2 regions of the Streptomyces sp. NBC_01352 genome follow, and region 2 is predicted to be linked to the other one. Evidence: riboswitches for the same ligand, from Rfam matches in the RefSeq annotation. Region 2 holds a riboswitch; the other holds the start of a gene.

Region 1 (8,817 bases), 5.3 Mb from region 2:
GGTCTTGTGCAGGTTCAGGTGGGAGACGTCCCCGCCGAAGTGCCCCGGCTTGGCCAGCCCCACCAGCGCGTTGAGGTTGGCGCCGTCGACGTACACCTGCCCGCCCGCCTCGTGCACCTGCGCGCAGATGTCGGCGACGTGCTCCTCGAACACCCCGTGTGTCGACGGGTACGTGATCATCAGCACCGACAGCTCGTCCCGGTGCTGCTCGATCTTCGCCCGCAGGTCCTCGACGTCGATCTCGCCGTCCTCGGCGGTCTTCACGACGACGACCTTCATCCCGGCCATGACGGCACTGGCGGCGTTGGTGCCGTGCGCCGACGACGGAATCAGGCACACGGTCCGCTGCTCGTCACCGTTGGCCCGGTGATACCCGCGTACGGCGAGCAGTCCGGCCAGCTCGCCCTGCGACCCGGCGTTGGGCTGCAGCGACACGTTGTCGTAGCCGGTGACCTCGGCGAGTCGATCCTCCAGCTCACGGATGAGCGTGAGATAGCCCTGCGCCTGCTCGGCGGGCGCGAAGGGGTGCAGCTGCCCGAACTCCGGCCAGGTGACCGGCTCCATCTCGACGGTCGCGTTGAGCTTCATGGTGCAGGAGCCCAGCGGGATCATCCCGCGGTCGAGCGCGTAGTCACGGTCGGCGAGCCGGCGCAGGTAGCGCAGCATCGCGGTCTCGGAGCGGTGCTGGTGGAACACGGGGTGCGTCAGGTAGTCGTCGGACCGCAGCAGCGCGCCCGGAAGCGTCTCCTCGGCCACGGCGTCGAGCCCCTCGATGTCACCGTCGACCCCGAAGGCGTTCCATACGGCGCCCAGTTGGGCCCGCAGCGTGGTCTCGTCGCAGGCCATGGACACGTGGTCGGCGTCCACGAGCCGCAGGTTGACGCCGTTCCCGCGTGCCGCGGCGACGATCTGGGCGGCCCGTGCGGGCACCCGGACGGTCAGCGTGTCGAAGTAGGAACCGTGCACGACCTCGACCCCGCCGGCCGTCAGCCCGGCGGCGAGGACCGTGGCGTACCGGTGGGTGCGCCGCGCGATGGTCTTCAGGCCCTCGGGCCCGTGGTAGACGGCGTACATGCCGGCCATCACGGCGAGCAGCACCTGCGCGGTGCAGATGTTGCTGGTCGCCTTCTCCCGGCGGATGTGCTGCTCACGCGTCTGCAGGGCGAGCCGGTACGCCTTGTTCCCGTCGGCGTCCACGGACACCCCCACGAGCCGCCCGGGCAGGCTGCGCGCGAACTTCTCGCGCACCGCCATGTATCCGGCGTGCGGCCCGCCGAAGCCCATCGGCACACCGAAGCGCTGCGTCGTACCGACCGCGATGTCCGCACCGAGTTCACCCGGGGACTTCAGCAGCGTGAGCGCGAGCAGATCGGCGGCGACGGTCACGAGCGCGCCGAGCTCGTGCGCCTGCTCGATGACCGGCTTGATGTCGCGTACGGCACCGGAGGCGCCCGGGTACTGGAGCAGCACACCGTTGATCTCACGCCCGGCGATCTCGGCCGGAATGCCGTCACTGAGGTCGGCGACGACGACCTCCACGCCGGTCGGCTCGGCGCGGGTCTGGATCACGGCGATGGTCTGCGGCAGTGTGTCCGCGTCGACCAGGAAGAGGCCCTTCTTGTTCTTGCCCATGCGCCGGGACAGCGCCAGTGCCTCGGCGGCCGCGGTGCCTTCGTCGAGCAGCGAGGCACCGGAGGTCGGCAGCCCGGTGAGGTCGGCGACCATCGTCTGGAAGTTCAGCAGGGCTTCGAGCCGCCCCTGGGAGATCTCGGGCTGGTACGGCGTGTAGGCCGTGTACCAGGCCGGATTCTCCATCACATTGCGCAGGATGACGGGCGGCGTGAACGTCCCGTAGTACCCGAGCCCGATCATGGAGTCGAGAACCTGGTTCCGGTCGGCCAGCGACCGCAGCTCGGCCAGCACCTCGGCCTCGGTGCGCGCGCCCGGCAGCTCCAGCGCGTCGGCGTTCTTGATCACATCCGGGACCGCGGCGGCGGTGAGCTCGTCGAGCGAGCCGTATCCGACCTGCGCGAGCATCTTGGCCCGCGCTTCCTGGTCGGGCCCGATGTGGCGCTGTTCGAAGGGGATTCCCTGCTCGAGCTCGGAGAGCGGAATGCGATGGGCGGTCATTACGGAGGCCTCCTGGTCTCACGACCTTCGAGGGTCACCACGGCGCGGGTACCCGGACGGCCTCCCCCTCTGTCATCTCAACCTGAGAGCTTCACCGGCCGCCCGCAGGCAGCCGGCTTTCACCGTCGGTGAGAGCGGAAGCCGTCGACGCCGTCGGCACCCGCTCTGCTTTCCAGAGTGACCTCGTCCGTGCGGTACGTGGGCCTGAGAGATTCCGGGGAGGATTTGCTCCTTCGGCGCCTCCGGATGGTGTCCGGAGGACTCTCCCGCGCGGGGTCAGCAGCCGCTTGCCAGACTACCAGCGGGGTCAACGCCCGCGTCTTCGAGTGGCCACGTTCCTCAATCTGCTCTTTTGTAGTGCTTACGGATGAGTTGCGAGCAAGTGGAGGGCCCGTGCAGACCGACATCGATCCGCGCAACCTGATCGGCCGCAAGGCGTTCGACCGCAACGGCACCAAGCTCGGCACGATCGACGAGGTCTACCTCGACGACGCGACCGGCGCACCGGAGTGGGCCGCGATACGCACCGGCCTCTTCTCCCGAGACGCCTTCGTCCCCCTGGAACCCAGCGAACTGATCGAGGGCACCCTCCACGTCCCCTTCGACCGCGCCCTGATCAAGGACGCCCCCGACTTCGGCGTGGGCCGCCACCTCTCGCCCGAGCAGGAACTGCAGCTTTACCACCACTACGGCCTCGACGTGGCCGCCCCTCCCCCCTTCCCGGACCACAACTTCGGCAAGCTGGCAGGCACAGACGAGCCCTGACCCCGCACCCGCCGACGGCGCCCAGCCCCCACAGGGGCCACCCGCACCCGACAACGATTCCCGCACGGGTGGTGCGGGTGGGAACCCAAACCCGGCCGAAGGCCGGGTGCCCCCAACGCACCCGCACCATAAAGCGCGCCCGCACCCGCACCACATCCCCCCTCAAGCCTCCGCAAAAGGCCCACGCACCAACGGCAACGGCTCCGCCGGCTCCAACTCCGGATCATCAACCCGAAACGTCCGCACCCGCCCCGGCTCCGAATCAGGCGTCTCGAACCGCACAGTCACCCGCCCGACCCCACTCCCCTGCACCCAACCGTGCCCGAACTCGGCGTGCGTGACATCGAGCCCCGAGGCCCACCGCCGCTCGACCGGCACCACCGGCGCCTCCGCAGGAAGGTCATCGGCATCCTCCGCCACTCCGGAGTCCTCCTGCTCACCCGCCGCCTGCGCGAACAGATCCTCCTGCGTGTAGTCGGCCAACCCGCTCACTCCCACCCCCAGCAGCCGCACACCCCCCGTCGTGTCCACGGAGTCCAGCAGCCGCGCGGCAGCCTCCCGCACCACCGCCGGATCGTCCGTGGGCCCCCGCAAGGTCTCGGACCGGGTCAGCGTGGAGAAGTCGTACCTCCGCACCTTCAGCACGATGGTCCGCCCGGACAACCCGGCGCTCCGCAGCCGCCGCACACACCGGTCGGCCAGCCGCTGCACCTCCATCCCCACCCGGACCCGGTCGTGGATGTCGATGTCGTACGTGTCCTCCACCGACACCGACTTCGTCTCCCGCTCGGCCACCACAGGCCGCTCGTCGTGTGCCAACGCCATGGCGTACAAGGCGTGTCCGTGCGCCTTGCCCAGCAGCCGTACGAGCTCGTCCTCACCCGCCTCGGCAATCTCCTCGACCGTGTGGATCCCGACCCGCCGCAGATGGTCGCCCGTCGCCGGCCCCACCCCGGGCAGGGTCCGCACCGGCATCGGCCCGAGCAGGGCCCGCTCGGTTCCCGGCTCGATGACCACCAGCCCGTCGGGCTTGGCCTGCTCGGAGGCGATCTTGGCGAGCATCTTCGAGGCCGCCAGGCCCACCGATCCCGTGAGGCCGGTGACGGCCCGTATGTCGGCGCGCAGCTTGGCCCCGGCCAGCCGCGCCGACGCGTCGTCCCAGGCCGCTCCGCCGGCCTCCAGGTCCACGAACGCCTCATCCAGGCTCAACGGCTCCACCAACGGCGACAGCTCCCTCAGAAGCCCCATCACCTGCTCGCTGATCGCCCGGTAGAAGGCGAAGCGCGGCACGAGATACGCCGCGTTGGGAGCGAGCCGACGCGCCTGGGCCATGGGCATCGCCGAGTGCACTCCGAACACACGCGCCTCGTACGAGCAGGTGGCCACCACTCCGCGCGGCCCGAGCCCACCCACGATGACCGCCTTCCCGCGCAGGCTCGGCTTGGATGCCTGCTCCGCCGAGGCGAAGAAGGCATCCATGTCGAGATGCAGGATCGTGGGCGCGCTTCTCACATCTCCGATGCTGCCCTACGCCACTGACAATGCCGTCCCCGAAGAGCGGTCCAACTGTCGGACCGCCCGGACGACCGCTCGGTCAGACCGCCCGGTTGCGCCGCCGCGCCAGCTCGTCCGCGGGGTTGTGACCGACGAGGGTCTCCCCGGTGTCGATCCGCTCCCCGTGCAGCTGGGAGAGCGCGCTTTCCACGTCCCGCCACACCACGCCCACGGCGATCCCGAAGATGCCCTGACCGCCCTGGAGCAGCGCATGGACCTCGTCCGGCGAGGTGCACTCGTAGACCGTGGCACCGTCACTCATCAGCGTCATCCGCTCCAGGTCGCAGAAACCGCGTTCCCTGAGGTGCTGAACGGCGGCGCGGATGTTCTGCAGTGACACACCGGTGTCCAGAAAGCGCTTGACGATCTTCAGGACGACAACGTCCCGGAAGCTGTAGAGACGCTGCGTCCCCGACCCATGGGCGGGCCGCACGCTCGGCTCGACGAGGCCGGTACGGGCCCAGTAGTCCAGTTGCCGGTAAGTGATTCCGGCGGCCGCACAGGCCGTCGGACCGCGGTAGCCGATCTGCTCGGACGCCATGGACGTCGCCCCTCCGCTGCTCGGCACGGCCGCCGGTCGCTGCGGAGCGTAATCGGCCGCGTTGCTGTGAAGCGGGTACGGACCGCTCGCCCCGAGACTGCGTCCGGGGGCACCCCCAGCCGTACCGTCGCCGCTGCTTCTCACGCCGACCTCCGTCCTTGACCTGCCTTCTCGACGGTAGGCAGTCACCAGGGGCGCGTCAACGATCGCCACACTCGGCACGCCGGGTGATAATCACCCTTCGAGTGGTTTCCCGCACCCAACCGCGGGGAAAGGCTAGCCGAATGCGCTCGGGACGGCTCGCAGGACTCTCTCACGCGCCGCCGGCAAATGCCGGCATTTGAGGCGTCAACGGACGTGGACGAGCCCGGCAGGACCGTTCGCCGCCGAGCCGCGCCTGCCTCACTGGCTGCTGGTGCCGAAGTCCTCGGGCGAGATCTGGTCGAGGAACTCGCGGAACTTCTCCACCTCGTCCTCCTGCTCGTCCGGGATCGCGATACCCGCGTCGTCGAGCACGCCGTCACTGCCGTAGATCGGCGTTCCGGTGCGCAGGGCAAGCGCTATGGCGTCGGACGGGCGGGCACTGACCTCGACCCCGCTGGCGAAGACGAGCTCCGCGTAGAAGACGCCTTCACGCAGGTCCGTGATGCGCACTTCGGTGAGCTCCTGGCCGACGGCCTCCAGCACGTCCTTGAACAGGTCGTGGGTCAGCGGTCGGGCGGGGGCCATGCCCTGCTGCGCGAAGGCGATCGCCGTAGCCTCCCCAGGCCCGATCCAGATGGGGAGGTAGCGGTCGCCTCCCACTTCACGCAGGAGCACGATCGGTTGGTTGGAGGGCATTTCGACCCGGACACCTACGACATCGAGCTCGTTCACACAGCAACCCTAGGCCGTGCCCGGGACGTTTGGGTAGTCGGGCAGAGAACGGGTGGCCGATCCGGTCGGTGCGAACCCACCCGTATCACGGCAGCCGCACACCCAGCGCGGTCTGTACGAGCGCCGCGTGCAGCCTCACCGTGAGCCCGGCCAGTTCCTTCGTACGGGCCTCGGCGTGTGCCCTGGTCTGCGGGTTGCGATGCCGCTTCAACGGGGCCACCACCTGGTCCACCAGCCCGGCCTCACGGTCGGCCGCCGCCTTCATCACCCGCAGATGCCGCGGCTCGATGCCGAACCGCCCCAGCTCGGCGATCAGCGAGGCCACGGTGGCCGCCTCCGCGTCGTACGCCCCGTCGGGCAGTGGAGTGATGAGCCCGTACGACTCCCACTCCTGAAGTTCCTGCTCACCGATCTCGGCGGCGGCCATCAGCTCGTCCCGCCCGATCCTGGCCGCCGTCGGCCCCTCGGTGACCTCCGCAACACCCTCGCCGTCCCGCTGACGCCCTACCGTCGGCAGGGGTAGCGCCTCACCGCGCTCCATGGCGTCGAGGTGCTCACGGATCACCTTGAGCGGCAGATAGTGGTCCCGCTGCATCCTCAGGACATGGCCGAGGCGCTCGACGTCGTCGGTGCTGAACTTGCGATACCCCGATGGGGTCCGCTGCGGCTCGATGAGCCCCTCCGACTCCAGGAAACGGATCTTGGAGATCGTGACTTCGGGGAACTCGTCGCGCAGCACGTTCAGCACCGTGCCGATGCTCATCAGTCCACTGTCCGTGGCGGCGGTACCGTGCCCGGCACCGCCGCTCGGTGTTTGAAGCATGGACCTTCCTGGGGGTCCCCCCGGACGGTGTCCGGGGGCGGGTCAGTAGCCCCGCTGGCTCGCGTAGAAGACCAGCCGGTACTTGCCGATCTGCACCTCGTCGCCGTTCGACAGAGCGACCTGGTCGATCCGCTCGCGGTTGACGTATGTGCCGTTCAGACTGCCCACGTCGGCCACCGTGAACGAGCCGTCCTGACCGCGGCGGAACTCCACGTGTCGACGGGAGACCGTCACGTCGTCCAGGAAGATGTCGCTCTGCGGGTGACGCCCGGCCGTGGTCAGGTCGCCGTCCAGCAGGAAGCGGCTGCCCGAGTTCGGACCGCGGCGCACCACCAGGAGCGCCGATCCCAGCGGCAGCGCGTCGACGGCCGCCTGCGCCTCCGGGGAGAGCATGGGCATCTGCGTCTGGCCCGTGACCTCGGCGTCGTAGGCCTCAAGCCCGGAGATGGAGATCGTCGACGTCGTCTCGGACGGACGCTCGGGCGTTGCCCCGGCCCGCAGCGGAGCACCGCAGTTGGAACAGAAGCGGCTGTTCTCCGCGTTGCGGTTACCGCACCTCGTACACACCAGGGCCGTCATAGGGGAAAACCCTCCACCCGCACTTGAGGTTGGCGGTTGTCCGAAACCTATGCCGCCGGCCTGGGCAGGGTCAACTGACGGCGCGCCCTGACCACCGGAAATGTCATCGCCCGGACCATCGACCTGATCCCGGAACAGCGGGCGCTGGCCTTCTGCGTCAGGCTGTGCGCGATGGCGGGCAGTCGCATTGGCGCTGCCCTCTCGCGCGCTCTTGCCGAACAACTTCGCAAACAACTTCACGGGCGATTCCCCTTGACCGAAACAGACCCGCCCGTGGGGCAGGACGAACCCTGATTGAACACACCGGTCGACCCGGACATCCTCACAACGTCCGTATCCACCAGACAGTTTCCACCACGCACCACCCATTCGGTGCGCCGACCCCCCGCAACCTCATGCCCTCGCCGGACGTCTGCCATGCACCCCCGGTTCACTGGGAGGACGACCGAGCGTAGTCAGGCCGCTTCGCTGCTCGCAAGGCGTCCACGACGATCTTGTCCGACCGCTCGACGGTCACGGTGGCCTGCTCCTTCTCAAGAGTCTGCACCACGCCTCCGGGGATGTTGAGCGCCGGTTCGAGGTCCTGCGGCTTGCCGATGACCTTGAAACGATAGGGCGCGTTGATCTTGTTCCCGTCGACGCTCACGCTCTTGTCGGAGTCCGTCAGATAGGTACCCGCGACGACCCGCACGCCGTTCACCTGGATCGCCTCCGCGCCGGCCGCGCGCAGCTCCTGGATCGTGTCGAGCAGCATGTCCGCCTCGACCGCCCCCTTCGTGTCGTCGATCGTCATCGTGATGCCGGGCCCCTGCGCGGCCACCGTGCCCGCCAGGATGCCGAGCTGCTTCTCCTTCTCTACCGTCTGCTTGCGGGCCTCCTCGGCCTGGTCCGAGCTGTTCTCCAACTCGTCCCGCTGCTTCTCGAGGCCCTGCTTCTCGTCTTCAAGACGCTGAGTACGGTCATCCAGTTCATCGAGGATGCGAACAAGATCTTCCTGACGCGCGCCCCGCAGGGCGCTGTCACTGTCGCTGTTCGACGCCACCTGCACGGCCAGACCGAAGCCCAGGCCGAACAAAAGCACCGCGACGATGAGTTGGGCCCGGGTGACACGCGGCGGCCACAACCCGTTCACCAGCCGCTGACGACCGCTCAACTGCGGCGACTCGGGAGAGGCGTCCGCTGCCGGCCCGGAGGCCTCGGCGGTCACTTCCTCCGGCAGCTCCTTGCGCAGCCTGTTCTCGGGTGTCCCGTCCTGGTTGCTCATCTGCCTCACGCCCGGAACACGTGTCGGCGGATCGCCGCGGCGTTGGAGAAGATCCGGATCCCGAGCACGACGACGACCCCGGTGGACAGCTGGGCGCCGACGCCCAACTTGTCGCCCAGGAACACGATCAGCGCTGCCACGACCACGTTCGACAAGAACGACACGACGAAGACCTTGTCGTCGAAGATGCCGTCGAGCATGGCCCGCAGACCTCCGAAGACGGCGTCGAGTGCCGCCACCACGGCGATCGGCAGGTAAGGCTCGACGACCGCCGGAACCTCGGGC
Region 2 (8,817 bases):
ACCGAGACCGAGCACACCGCCGGCGGCACGGCCGCCCAGAGGTACTGCTATGCGGCGGACCGCCCGCACGCCCTCAAGGCGACCACGACGAGCGGCGACTGCCTCACGGCCGGCCAGGAGTACGACTACAACGAGATCGGCGCCACCAAGACGCGTCCGGACGGCACCGCGACCCAGACCCTGACCTGGAACAGCGAGGGTAAGCCGGCCACGGTCACCGAGTCCGGCACGGGCGCGGCCTCCGGCACCACGGAGTACGTCTACGACGCCGAGGGCAACCTGCTGATCCGCCGCAACACGCAGGGCGAGAGCATCCTGTACCTGGGCGCCACGGAGGTCCACCACAACGCGGCGAACGGTGACATCTGGGGTCAGCGCTACTACACCGCGGGCAGTTCGACCATCGCCGTCCGCAGCAACGAATCCGGCGCGGAGACCCTCTCGTTCCTCGCCGGTGACACGCACGGCACGTCCACGCTGGCCGTCACCTCCACCGACCTGGCCGTCACCAAGCGGTACCTCACGCCCTTCGGGGAGAGCCGGGAGGGCGGCACCGGGACATGGATGGACGACAAGTCCTTCCTGGGCAAGACCGCGGACGACGACACCGGGCTCACCCACATCGGCGCCCGCGAGTACGATCCGTCGATCGGCCGTTTCATCAGCGTCGACCCATTGCTCACCGTCGACCAGCACCAGTCCCTCAACGGCTACAGCTACGCCAACAACACGCCGGTGACCCAGTTCGACCCCACCGGCCTCGAGTCCTGCTACCCGCACTACTGCTCGGGCAGCAACGGCACGTACGGGACGTACAAGCCCGAGAACGACCCGGCCTCCAGCAAGTACGACGGCTCCAGCCACGACACCACGGAACCCACCGCGGACGAGAGCACGGGCGCCAGCGTCGAATACGACACTCCGGTCGCGAAGGGCTGCGGTTTCTGGGACCTGAAATGCGGCTGGGACGAGCTCTGGCACACCGAATGCGGATTCTGGGACCTCAAGTGCGGGTTCAAGGAGAATTACAACGCCTGGAAGAATGCCCTGGCTCCCGACCTCGAGGACATCGAGGGTTGCGCTGAACTCGAAGCCGGATCCTGTGGATGGCTGATCGCCGGATTCCTCCCGGCCGGAAAGCTCGGAAAACTTGGAAAACTTCTCGGTGAAGGGAAGGATGCCAAGCGCGCCGCCGAAATGATCGGTGAGGCGATCGAGCTGGTGGGGAAGATTCCGTACGGTGAGGGTCATCTGAGCAAGGCCGTACAACTGCAACGCCTGATCGACAAGAAGAAGAACGGCAATTATGCCTCGGCACTCCTGGACGACGGGACCACGCTCGTCGCGCACGCCGACAGTACCCTGCATTCCGAGGAGTACCTGCTCAACCGAGCGGGCGACCGGAAGATCGTGGCTGCCTATTCGGAGCGGGAGCCGTGTGACACCGGGCATAAATGCATGAGTAAACTCCGAGCCGCCGGAGTGAAGAACATCAGTTGGTCCTTCGACTGGAACGGAATCGGTGACGCCGGACGGGCCAAATCCAACAAGGAACTGGCCGATGCGGTGAAGAAGCTGTTCAACTGACAGATGGACTCGCCTGGTCCACCGTGCTTTAATGATGCCGCTCGACGTGGATGTCGAGCGGCATCGCCTTACCCTTCTCCGCTTTGGTGGTCCCCTTGGATATCGACCTGGTTGGAATTCCCGTCGAAGGCGGTGAATCCGAATTGATCGTTCCGGATGAATTCTTCGCGTATCGGGCCCTAGACGTGGCCGAGCGCGTTTCGTCCGATGCGGGACGGTCGTTGCTCCGTTTCGGGACGATCGGTTCCGCCGGGCCCATCGGCGTGGCGGTTTCCGTCTTCGTGGACGAGGAGTCCGGCGAGGTCGTGTCCGGTATCGAGCCCGATGACGTGACACCGGTCAACACGTCGCTCGGGCTCTTCGTGGACTGCGTCAGACGGCTGGCGGAGATCTTCCCCTACTACTCGGAGGATTCGGACTACGAGGAGTGGGAGGCCGGTGCCCAGCGGGTGCAGGAGACGATCTGCGAGATCGACGCCCCCGCCTATCAAGAGGGCGCGTACTGGTACGAGTTCCGCTGGGATGTGTCCATGGGCGAATTCCACGGATGAGTCAGCGCGTCCTCAGCACTCGATGATGTTGACCGCCAGCCCGCCCCGAGCCGTCTCCTTGTACTTCACCGACATGTCCGCCCCGGTCTCCTTCATCGTCTTGATGACCTTGTCCAGGGACACCTTGTGCGTGCCGTCCCCGCGCATCGCCATCCGCGCCGCCGTGACCGCCTTCACCGCGGCCATGCCGTTGCGCTCGATGCACGGGATCTGGACCAGGCCGCCGACCGGGTCGCAGGTGAGGCCGAGGTTGTGTTCCATGCCGATCTCGGCGGCGTTCTCGACCTGCTCGGGGGAGCCGCCGAGGACTTCGGCGAGGGCGCCCGCCGCCATCGAACAGGCCGAGCCGACCTCGCCCTGGCAGCCGACCTCGGCGCCGGAGATGGAGGCGTTCTCCTTGAAGAGCATGCCGATCGCGCCGGCGGCGAGCATGAAGCGGACCACGCCGTCCTCGTCGGCGCCGGGCACGAAGTTGATGTAATAGTGCAGCACCGCGGGGATGATGCCAGCCGCTCCGTTCGTCGGCGCGGTCACCACGCGCCCGCCCGCCGCGTTCTCCTCGTTCACCGCCATCGCGTAGAGCGTGATCCACTCCATCGCGTGTGCCAACGGGTCGCCCTCCGCCCGGAGTTGGCGGGCCGACATGGCGGCCCTGCGGCGGACCTTCAGCCCGCCCGGCAGGATGCCCTCGCGGGCCATGCCGCGCGAGACGCACGCCTGCATCACCCGCCAGATCTCCAGGAGACCCGCGCGGATCTCCTCCTCCGTGCGCCAGGCGCGCTCGTTCTCCAGCATCAGCGCGGAGATCGACAGGCCGGTCTCCTGCGTCAGGCGCAGCAGTTCGTCGCCGGTGCGGAAGGGGTACTTGAGGACGGTGTCGTCGAGTTTGATGCGGTCCGCGCCCATCGCGTCCTCGTCGACGACGAAGCCGCCGCCCACCGAGTAGTACGTCTTGGTGAGCAGCTCCGCCCCGGAGGCGTCGTACGCCCACAGGGTCATGCCGTTCGCGTGGTAGGGCAGGGTCTTACGGCGGTGGAGGACGAGGTCCTTGTCGAAGTCGAAGGCGATCTCGTGCTCGCCGAGGAGCCGCAGCAGCCTCGCGGCCTTGATGTCCTCCACCCGTTGGTCGGCCTTCTCCACGTCCACCGTGCGCGGCGAGTCGCCCTCCAGGCCGAGCAGCACCGCCTTGGGCGTGCCGTGCCCGTGGCCGGTCGCGCCGAGGGAGCCGTAGAGCTCGGTCCGTATGGACGCGACCGACTCCAGCAGGGCCTCGTTGCGCAGGCGGCGGGCGAACATGCGGGCCGCGCGCATCGGGCCGACCGTGTGGGAGCTGGACGGGCCGATGCCGATCGAGAACAGGTCGAAGACCGAGATGGCCACGGGAACTCCTCAATACGGGTGGTGCAGGGGGCGGGTGCCCCGCACTGTCGAGTGTGCGGGGCACGCCACAAAAAGGAACTACTTGTTCAGACCGGGGTACAGCGGGTGCTTGTCGGCCAGGGCCCTGACCCGGGTCTTCAGCGACTCCACGTCGTAGGACGGCTTCAGCGCCTGAGCGATGACATCCGCGACCTCCGCGAAGTCCTCGGCCGTGAAGCCGCGGGTCGCGAGGGCGGGCGTACCGATGCGCAGGCCCGAGGTGACCATCGGCGGACGCGGGTCGTTCGGGACGGCGTTGCGGTTGACCGTGATGCCGACCTCGTGGAGGCGGTCCTCGGCCTGCTGCCCGTCCAGCTCGGACTCGCGCAGGTCGACCAGGATCAGGTGCACGTCGGTGCCGCCGGACAGGACGTTGACCCCGGCCTCGCGGGCGTCCGGAGCCGTCAGCCGCTCGGCGAGGATCCGCGCGCCCTCGACCGTACGGCGCTGGCGCTCCTTGAAGTCCTCGCTCGCCGCGACCTTGAAGGACACCGCCTTGGCCGCGATCACGTGCTCCAGGGGACCGCCCTGGAAGCCCGGGAAGACGGACGAGTTGAGCTTCTTCGCGAAGTCCTTCCTGGCCAGGATGATGCCGCCGCGCGGGCCGCCCAGCGTCTTGTGGGTGGTGGAGGTGACGACGTCGGCGTACTCGACGGGGTTCGGGTGCAGGCCCGCCGCGACCAGGCCCGCGAAGTGCGCCATGTCGACCCACAGGTACGCCTCGACCTCGTCCGCGATCCGGCGGAACTCGGCGAAGTCCAGCTGCCGCGGGTACGCCGACCAGCCCGCGATGATCACCTTGGGCCGGTGCTCCTTGGCGAGCCGCTCGACCTCGGCCATGTCGACCAGGCCGGCGTCGTCCACGTGGTACGCGACCACGTTGAACTGCTTGCCGGAGAAGTTCAGCCGCATCCCGTGGGTCAGATGGCCGCCGTGGGCGAGGTCCAGGCCGAGGATGGTGTCGCCGGGCTGGGCCAGCGCGAACAGCGCGGCCTGGTTGGCGGAGGCGCCGGAGTGCGGCTGGACGTTGGCGTACTCGGCGCCGAACAGCTCCTTGACCCGGTCGATCGCGATCTGCTCGGCGACGTCGACGTGCTCGCAGCCGCCGTAGTAGCGGCGGCCGGGGTAGCCCTCGGCGTACTTGTTGGTGAGGACCGAGCCCTGTGCCTCCATGACCGCGACCGGCGCGAAGTTCTCGGAGGCGATCATCTCGAGGGTGGACTGCTGGCGGCTCACCTCGGCGTCGACCGCGGCGGCGATCTCCGGGTCGAGCTCGTGCAGGGGCGTGTTCAGAACGGACATCGGGTGTACGACTCCTCAGCCGGCGGAAAAGGCGGTGTACTCGTCGGCGGAGAGTAGGTCGGCCGGCTCGTCCGTGACGCGTACCTTGAACAGCCAGCCGCCCTCGAAGGGCGCGGAGTTCACCAGCGACGGGTCGTTCACCACGTCCTCGTTCACCTCGGTGACCTCACCGGACACCGGGGCGTACAGGTCGGAGACCGACTTGGTCGACTCCAGCTCGCCGCAGGTCTCGCCCGCGGTCACCGTGGCACCGACCTCCGGAAGCTGGACGAACACGACATCGCCGAGCGCGTTGGCCGCGTGCTCCGTGATGCCGACCGTCGAGACGCCGTCCGCGGCGGCCGACAGCCACTCGTGCTCCTTGCTGTAACGCAGCTGCTGGGGGTTGCTCATGGCCTGAATTCTCCTGTACGCGGGGGAGTGCTGGTGAATGGGTGACTGCTGGAATCGCACGTGAGCAGCGGAAATGTGCGCAGGGTCACGCGCACGGACCGCTCAAGTCTGTACTTGTGGCGCTTGAGTCTCTACTTCTGGCGCTTGTAGAACGGCAGCGCCACGACCTCGTACGGCTCGTGGCTGCCCCGGATGTCCACACCGACACCCGGCGTGCCCGGCGCCGCGTGCGCGGCGTCGACGTACGCCATGGCGATCGGCTTGCCCAGCGTGGGGGAGGGCGCCCCGGAGGTGACCTCGCCGATCACCTCGCCGCCGGCGACGACCGCGTACCCGGCGCGCGGGACCCGACGCCCCTCGGCGACCAGGCCGACGAGGACGCGCGGGGGGTTGGTCTCCGCGCGGGCGGCGGCCTCGGTGAGCGCCTCGCGCCCCACGAAGTCGCCCTCCTTCTCGAACTTCACGACGCGCCCGAGGCCGGCGTCGAAGGGGGTCAACGACGTCGACAGCTCGTGCCCGTACAGCGGCATGCCCGCCTCCAGGCGGAGCGTGTCGCGGCAGGACAGCCCGCAGGGGACGAGGCCGACGTCCTTGCCCGCCTCGGTCAGGGCCTGCCACAGCTGCTCCGCGTCGGAAGGCGCCACGAACAGCTCGAAGCCGTCCTCGCCGGTGTAGCCGGTGCGGGCGATCAGTGCCGGGACGCCGGCGACGGTGCCGGGCAGGCCGGCGTAGTACTTCAGGCCGTCCAGGTCGGCGTCGGTGAGGGACTTCAGCACCCCCGGCGACTCCGGACCCTGCACGGCGATCAGCGCGTACGCGTCCCGGTCGTCGCGCACCTCGGCGTCGAAGCCGGACGAACGCTCCACGAGCGCGTCCAGCACCACCTGGGCGTTGGAGGCGTTGGCGACGACCATGTAGTGAGCAGACCCGGCCTCGGTGTCGGCCAGCCGGTAGACGATCAGGTCGTCGAGGATGCCGCCGTCCTCGCGGCAGATCATGGTGTAGCGGGCGCGGCCGACACCGACGGACGCGATGTTGCCGACCAGCGCGTAGTTCAGGAGCTGCGCGGCCTGCGGCCCGGTCACCGTGATCTCGCCCATGTGCGAGAGGTCGAAGAGCCCGGCGCGGGTGCGTACGGCCTGGTGCTCGTCGCGTTCGGAGCCGTAGCGCAGGGGCATGTCCCAGCCGGCGAAGTCGGTCATCGTCGCGCCGAGCGAACGATGCAGGGCATCGAGCGCGGTGTGACGGGGTGCGGTGCTGCTCATCGGACGGTCGTCTCCCAAGGCATGACGGCGAGGTCGTTCCTCCCCATCTGTCATCGGAACCTGAGAGGTTCGACGTGACCCCGCGAAACGGTGGTCACGACTTGCACCTTGGGTGGAGCCACTGTCGCAGCGGCCCGCTTTTCAGATGTGCCTCGCCCGCGCGGTAACGGGGACCTGAGAGATTCAAGGGAGGGACTTGCTCCTTCGGCGCCCCAGCGAGGTACGGCTGGGGACTCTCCCGCGCGGATTCAAGCGGCCGGTATGCAGTTGGCGCGCACATCATTGCACGCATCGTCGGCGCGTGGCAGGGCCACATCTGTAACCGGCCTGTGGCAGTAAGCGCATGAAAACGCGAGACACCGCGTATTACCTTCTCTTTACACTCGACGGGGAGGGAAACTCGTGACCCACCCCAGGGGAGGACGATCACGGTGAACAGGACCACTGCGTACGCCACGACCTCGGCCGTAGCGCTGCCCGAGCAGCCCTCGGCCCCGGCCCGCGGCGCGTGCGGAGCGCGCCCGGCACCCGTCTTCCGGGACCTGCGCGAGCGCGAGGGCCACAGCCCGCACGCACTGCTCTTCGGGCCCCGCGACCTCGTCGTGATCACCGGCCTGCCCGGCAGCGGCAAGTCCACGCTGATGCGGCGCACCGTCAAGGGCACCCGGATCGACTCCCAGGACACCCGCGACCGCTGGGACGGCAGGCTGTCCCGCTTCCTGCCGTACGCGGTCTACCGCCCGCTCGTCCGCGTCGCGCACTACGCCGGACTGCGCCGCGCCCTGCGCTCCGGCGAGGGCGTCGTCGTGCACGACTGCGGTACGCAGGCCTGGGTGCGCGGCTGGCTGGCCCGCGAGGCCCGCCGTCGGGGCGGCACCCTGCACCTGCTGCTGCTCGACGTCGCCCCCGGCACGGCCCTGGCCGGCCAGCGCGAACGCGGCCGCGGCGTCTCGCGGTACGCGTTCCTGCGCCACCGCGGCGCGGCCGCGCGCCTGATCAGCTCCGTGGAGCAGGGCGACCTGCCGCCGGGCTGCGGCTCGGCGGTCCTGATCGACCGGGACGCGGCGAACGTCCTGAGGCGGATCGGCTTCACGGGCTGAGGCGGGTCGGTTTCACGGCCCGGGGCCGGATTGCTGTGACGGGCCGACTCCCGGCCCGCCCGCACCCGTTAGCCTTTTCAGCCACAGCAGCGGTACTCGGCAGGCGGTAGACAGCAGATGGACTTCCCGGCGGATCTCCCAGCGGGCTTCTCGCAGTTCCCGGCACAGGCGCACGCCCATTCGCACGGCGGATGGCCCGGCAACGAGCTGGAGGAGGTGCTCTCCGCCTCCCTCGGCATCCCCGGGGCCGGCGGGCGGATCGTCGAGGTGCTCGGCCGCAGCTTCGTGTGGATCCCGCTGCCCAGCGGCGGCGGCCCGCACAGCGGCCCGCTCGACCTGCCCACGCTGGAGATCGACGGCCAGGCCTACGTCCCGGTGTTCAGCTCCGAGGAGCAGTTCCGCCAGGTCGTCGGCTCGCACATGTCGTACACCATCGCGCCCGCGGTGGAGTTCGCCCGCGGGCTGCCCCCGCAGGTCGGCATCGCCGTGAACCCGGACGGCACGGTCGGCGTCCCGCTGCCCCCGCCCGCCGTGGCCGACCTCTGCCGCACCGGCCGTACCCCGCTGGACGGCCCCGCGAGCGGCGGCCGCGTCAAGCTCTACGAGCCCGACTGGCAGGACGACCCCGTCGACTTCCTCGCCGCGGCCTCGGCCGAGTTCGCGGCCATCGGCGTCGTCCTCACGGCCCGCCGCTGCCTGGCCGCCATCGAGACGGCGAACCCGGTGATGTTCGTGGGCGTGGAGCTCTCCCAATGGGACGCCCCCGACCTGCGCACGGCCCCCATGGACGCCCTGGCCGCGGCCCTGGGCCGCGCCCCGGCCCCCTGGCCGGTCAACCTGGTCCTCCTGGACGTGGCGGACGACCCGGTGGGCCACTGGATGCGCGAGCAGGTCCGGCCCTTCTATCAGCAGGGCCACTAGCAACGCCGACCTCTTGGGCGGTTGCTGTCGGCAGCTCCACATAAGCTGGTTTCATATCCGAGGCAACTTCATGAAGGGGCGGTACAGGTGAGCGCCAGCGGCATCGCGGCCGGGCAGGTCGAGCACATGCTGCGCCAGGTGACGCCCGGGCGCTACGACGCCTACGAGGCACTCCTGCGCGCGCTCGCGACCCCCTCCTCCGGCCAGGTCTGGATGCTGCTGTGGCACGGCCAGGCGGGCTCCCCGGACGCCCAGTACGGAAACATGGAGGTCGACGGG

The links. Region 2 has a riboswitch for glycine ahead of gcvT (glycine cleavage system aminomethyltransferase GcvT). Riboswitches for the same ligand answer to the same signal wherever they lie in the genome.
Region 1: linked by a shared signal. The riboswitch ahead of gcvP (aminomethyl-transferring glycine dehydrogenase) and the one ahead of gcvT (glycine cleavage system aminomethyltransferase GcvT) in region 2 are both predicted to bind glycine.

The regions. Positions count from the first base shown of each region.
Region 1 is NZ_CP108354.1:9,051,948-9,060,764, reverse strand. It holds gene gcvP (aminomethyl-transferring glycine dehydrogenase) at 1-2,130, opposite strand, end outside; glycine riboswitch at 2,313-2,409, opposite strand; gene OG252_RS41555 (PRC-barrel domain-containing protein) at 2,524-2,895, shown strand; partial or broken gene OG252_RS41550 (DNA polymerase IV) at 2,817-4,407, opposite strand; gene OG252_RS41545 (MerR family transcriptional regulator) at 4,490-5,134, opposite strand; gene OG252_RS41540 (bifunctional nuclease family protein) at 5,393-5,866, opposite strand; gene ftsR (transcriptional regulator FtsR) at 5,952-6,689, opposite strand; gene OG252_RS41530 (FHA domain-containing protein) at 6,732-7,637, opposite strand; gene OG252_RS41525 (DUF881 domain-containing protein) at 7,699-8,532, opposite strand; gene OG252_RS41520 (small basic family protein) at 8,538-8,817, opposite strand, start outside.
Region 2 is NZ_CP108354.1:3,702,048-3,710,864, reverse strand. It holds gene OG252_RS17170 (RHS repeat-associated core domain-containing protein) at 1-1,587, shown strand, start outside; gene OG252_RS17165 (SUKH-4 family immunity protein) at 1,683-2,138, shown strand; gene OG252_RS17160 (L-serine ammonia-lyase) at 2,151-3,518, opposite strand; gene glyA (serine hydroxymethyltransferase) at 3,597-4,859, opposite strand; gene gcvH (glycine cleavage system protein GcvH) at 4,875-5,252, opposite strand; gene gcvT (glycine cleavage system aminomethyltransferase GcvT) at 5,384-6,517, opposite strand; glycine riboswitch at 6,555-6,668, opposite strand; glycine riboswitch at 6,669-6,768, opposite strand; gene OG252_RS17140 (AAA family ATPase) at 6,943-7,617, shown strand; gene OG252_RS17135 (enhanced serine sensitivity protein SseB) at 7,735-8,538, shown strand; gene OG252_RS17130 (enhanced serine sensitivity protein SseB C-terminal domain-containing protein) at 8,626-8,817, shown strand, end outside.